2 regions of the Nocardiopsis sp. SBT366 genome follow, and region 2 is predicted to be linked to the other one. Evidence: riboswitches for the same ligand, from Rfam matches in the RefSeq annotation. Region 2 holds a riboswitch; the other holds the start of a gene.
What was found. A riboswitch is a leader RNA that binds a small molecule or an ion and turns the genes downstream of it on or off. The one in region 2 is predicted to bind glycine.
Positions count from the first base shown of each region.

Region 1: another riboswitch for glycine. It lies ahead of gcvP (aminomethyl-transferring glycine dehydrogenase); the one in region 2 lies ahead of gcvT (glycine cleavage system aminomethyltransferase GcvT).

Region 1 is NZ_LAVM01000004.1:17,675-20,066, forward strand. Features, by position in the region: gene ADX84_RS01900 (bifunctional nuclease family protein) at 1-169, shown strand, start outside; gene ADX84_RS01905 (MerR family transcriptional regulator) at 583-1,083, shown strand; glycine riboswitch at 1,234-1,324, shown strand; gene gcvP (aminomethyl-transferring glycine dehydrogenase) at 1,422-2,392, shown strand, end outside.
Region 2 is NZ_LAVM01000021.1:39,730-42,121, forward strand. Features, by position in the region: gene gcvT (glycine cleavage system aminomethyltransferase GcvT) at 161-1,276, opposite strand; glycine riboswitch at 1,417-1,518, opposite strand; gene ADX84_RS08780 (serine hydrolase) at 1,723-2,392, shown strand, end outside.

The sequences.
Region 1 (2,392 bases), on a different contig from region 2:
GGACTCCATTGCCCTGGCTCTGAGGACCGGCACCCCGATCTACGCCCACGAGGACGTGATCGAGGAGGCCGGGATGCCGATCCCGGACGAGCAGGAGGACCAGGTCGAGGCGTTTCGGGAGTTTCTGGACAACATCTCGCCGGAGGATTTCGGGCAACGTGGTGCCTGAGGCGGTCGGGGCTCGCCCTTTGCGGGCCCCGCTGCCTTTCTCGCGGCCGTGACCTGCGGGTTCGTCGGTCGCACTGGTGATAGATTAGGTGAACGGAATGGTCGTGGAGGGCGTAGCCGAAAACGGTCCGGCGGGTTTCGGCCCGGCGGGGTCCGGTACCGCGGCTCCATTGGCGTGCACACTTGGCGACGCGCCGCGCGCCTTCGTTGACGCTGCCCTGCGGTCGTCCTACCGTCAGTGCTGTGAAACCCACGGCGCGCCCGTTCCCTGAGTGGACTCCCCTGTCGATGCCGCCGTGGGACGAGAAGCCGGAGGTCGGCGTGGCGGTAGCGAGCGGCAAGCGGGATCACCATGGCAGGCGGTCCGCGCTGCGGCTAGCGGGGCAGCAGGGCCTACTGTGCGAAGAGGACGTGATGGCGCTGCCTACGGACGTCGGGTATCGGGGTCCAGCGGCGTGTACGGCCGCCGGGATCACCTATCGACAGCTGGACTACTGGGCCAGGACCGACCTGGTGGTGCCCAGCGTGCGCACGGGAGCCCACAACGCCCCGCTGTACAGCCTTCCTGACATCCTGATGCTGAAGGTGGCCAAGCGGCTCCTGGACACCGGGATATCGCTCCAGCAGATCCGCACCGCGGTGGACCACCTGCGTGGCCGTCCCGCCGTCGACCTGTCCCGCATCACCCTCATGAGCGACGGCGTCAGCGTCTACGAGTGCACCTCGCCCGAGGAGGTCGTCGATCTCATGCAACGCGGCCAGGGCATGTTCGGTCTGGCGCTGGCCAACGTCTCCCGCGAACTGGAGGAGGCGCTCGGAGTGGTCCCGGCCGAGGAGAGAGCCGACCTTCCCGCCGCGGCGCCCCAGGCCGTGGACGAACTGGCCCTGCGGCGCAGGGAGCGCCGCACCGGGTGAACCCGTGCCGACACTGGTGAGTCGGCCGTGGTGAAAGGTGTGCCCTGACTCGGTGTCACGGGCCCGGATCGAGTACGGTCGTAGTCACAACAGGGATGAAAACCGACATTCGCCCTGCTTGTACACACATACAGAGCGTCAGCAGGCCGCTGATACCGCGCGGGAGAGACCTCGGCAACGGGGCGCCGACGGGGCAATACTCCCCAGTAACCTCTCAGGCACCATGGACCGCGCGGAGGAGGCCGCTCTGAAGCCTGGGCGCGGTCGTGCCCGGTGACAGAGGGGGAGACCGTGAGGAACACCGCCGACCCGATCGGCCCTGTCACCAGGAGGTCTCCGTGCCTGACCCGTCGAACGTCCCCACCCCGGGCGCCCCCGCCCGGGTGTTCGCGGACCGCCACATCGGACCCGCCCCCGCCGAGACCGCCGAGATGCTCAAGACGGTCGGCTACGGCTCCACCGCCGAGCTCATGAACGCCGCCGTGCCCGCGTCCATTCTCAGCTCCCCTGGGCAGAGCGCCACGCTCGACCTGCCCGAGGCGATCGGCGAGGCCGAGGCACTGGCGGAACTGCGCGAGCTGGCCTCGCGCAACAGGCTCGCCACGCCGATGATCGGCCGCGGCTACTACGGCACGCTCACGCCCCCCGTCATCCTGCGCAACATCATGGAGAACCCGGCCTGGTACACGGCGTACACGCCCTACCAGCCCGAGATCTCGCAGGGCCGCCTCGAGGCCCTCATCAACTTCCAGACCATGGTCTCCGACCTCACGGGCCTGCCCATCACGGGCGCGTCCCTGCTGGACGAGTCCACCGCCGCCGCCGAGGCCATGACCCTGGCCCGCCGCGTCAGCAAGGTCAAGAGCGACGTCTTCGTGGTCGACGCCGACGTCTTCCCGCAGACCCTCCAGGTCCTGCGCACCCGCGCCGAGCCCCTCGGCATTGAGGTCGTCGTCGCCGACCTCACCCGGGGCCTGCCCGAGGGCGACGTCTACGGTGTCCTGGTCCAGTACCCGGCCTCCAGCGGCGCGGTGCGCGACCCCAGCGCCGTCATCGCCGAGGCGCACGAGCGCGGCGCCCTGGCCGTGGTGGCCGCCGACATCCTCGCCCTGACCCTGCTGCGCAGCCCCGGTGACCTGGGGGCCGACATCGCGGTGGGCTCCACCCAGCGCTTCGGTGTCCCGCTCGGCTTCGGTGGCCCGCACGCCGGATACATGTCGGTGGGGGAGAAGCTCCGCCGCCAGCTGCCCGGCCGCCTGGTCGGCGTGTCGGTGGACGACGCGGGCAAGCCCGCCTACCGTCTGGCCCT
Region 2 (2,392 bases):
TCAACTCTCCTTGGAGGTGTTCCATTTGTCTGCCGTGCGCCCGTACGGCGACCCGGCCCGGCCTACGCCTGGCCACACCCCGTCCGTACCGGTCCCTCGTGGGGATCCGGCCGTGCGGGGCGTGCAGGTTCTCGGGTCCGCCCGGAGGCGGCCCCGCTTCCTACGACTGCCGCTTGTAGAACGGCAGCTCGACCACGTCGACTTCCTCGCCCCGCCCGCGCACGTCCACGGTGAACGTGCCGGTCGCGGTGTCGAGGTCGCCGTCCACGTAGGCCATGGCGATGGGGCGGCCCAGGGTGGGGGAGGGGGCGCCACTGCTGGTGACTCCGATGACCGTGCCGTCGCGCAGCACGTCCTGGCCCTTGCGGAGAGGGCGGCGGCCACGGGAGACGAGGCCGATCAGGCGCCGCTCGCGAGCGGTGCGCGAGGCCTCCTCGAGCGCGGCGCGGCCCACGAAGTCACCGGGTTTGTCGAGCTTGACCACGCGGCCCAGCCCGGCGTCGAAGGGGGTCAGCCCGGCGTTGAGCTCCTGGCCGTAGAGCGGCATGCCGGCCTCCATACGGAGGGTGTCACGGGAGGAGAGCCCGGCCGGGACCAGCCCGTGCGGTGCGCCCTCGGCCATGAGGGCGGCCCAGACCTCGGGCGCGCGGTCGGCGGGCCGGACGAAGATCTCGAACCCGTCCTCACCGGTGTAGCCGGTGCGGGCGAGCAGGACGGGGACCCCGGCGACGGTGTGCTCGTAGCCCGCGTAGTAGCGGATGTCGTCCAGGTCGGCGTCGGTGAGAGGGGCGAGGATCTCCACCGCGCGCGGGCCCTGGATCGCGATGAGCGAGTAGTCGGCGGACTCGTCGGCGACCTCGACGTCGAAGCCGGAGGCCCGCTCGGCCAGGGTGGAGGCGACCACGGGCACGTTGGCCGCGTTGGCCACGACCAGGTACTCCTGCTCGCCGAGCCGGTAGACGATGAGGTCGTCCAGGACGCCGCCGTCCTCGGCGGTGATCATGGTGTAGCGGGCGCGGCCCACCTTGACCTTGGACAGGAAGCCGACCAGCGCGTGGTCGAGGGCCTCTGCGGCCTGGGGGCCGGTCAGCCGGATCTCGCCCATGTGGGAGAGGTCGAAGAGCCCGGCGGCCTCACGGACGGCGGTGTGCTCCGCGGTCTCGCTGCTGTAGCGGAGGGGCATCAGCCATCCGGCGAAGTCGACGAGCGTCGCCCCGGCCTCTTCGTGGGTCTTGTGCAGCGCGGTGAGGCGCGGCGCGGTCGCGGACTCTGACATGGGCACTCCCGAGAGGATGGGTGTCGTGCGTAAGGCGTTGCCATCCTCCCCCTCTGTCATGGGTGCCTGAGAGCTTCACCGCGCGCTCGGCGTGGTTTGCACCTTCGGCGAGGGAACGTGTCCCTGCTTTCCAGAGTGGTCTCGCCCGTACGGTCCGCTGTGCCTGAGAGGTTGTCTTCGGGGAGGGATTGCTCCTTCGGCGGCCCACGCTGGATACGCGGACACTCTCCCGTACGGGGTCAGCAACACGCTCAGCCTAGCAGCGGCGAACTGGGGCGCCCAAGACTGCCCGGGTGCTCGTGGACGACCGGGACGCCCATGCCCGGACGCTTGGGGACGACCTTCGCGACACGGTCGCCGGAGGCGGCCAAGCGGGGTGTGTGACCACCGGGCATGCCCTAGCTTTGTGGGTGGACGTTCCCGCGGACAGCCTGTGGAGGAGACGAGTGCGTACCGACACCGAACACGCTCCCGGGAGGTCCGGGCGTGCCACCGGCCGCTTCGCCCTCGGAGCCGCCGGTTGTGCCATCACCCTGTTCACCGGGGCGGCCTGCGCGACGACGGACGAGCCGGAGCCCGCGCAGGGCACGGTCGGCAACCCCGTCCAGCTGGGCGACGTGCAGACCGTGGAGCGTCACGACCTCGAGGCGGTCTTCGCCGAGGCCGGGGTGGACGGCACCTTCGTGCTCTTCGACGCCGGTGACCGGTCCGCCGTCGTGGTGAACCTGGACGAGGCGGGCGAGCGCGCCGTGCCCGCGTCCACCTTCAAGCTGCCGAACACGCTGATCGCCCTCCAGACCGGTGAGGTGTCCGACGTGGACGACGTGATCTCGCCCGAGGCCGGCGACGACCTGAGTCTGCGCGAGGCCCTGCCCACCTCCGACGTCCCGGTGCACCAGGAGGTCGTCGACCGGATCGGGTTCGACCGGATGTCCACCTGGGTGGACCGGTTCGACTACGGCAACCGGAACGTCGGCGAGGAGGGGGCGATGGACCGGTTCTGGCTGGAGGGTCCCCTGGAGATCTCCGCGATGGAGCAGGCCACCTTCGTCGCCGAACTCGCCCGCGAGGAACTGCCCGTGGACGTCGAGCACCAGCGAGCCCTGCGTGAGCTGC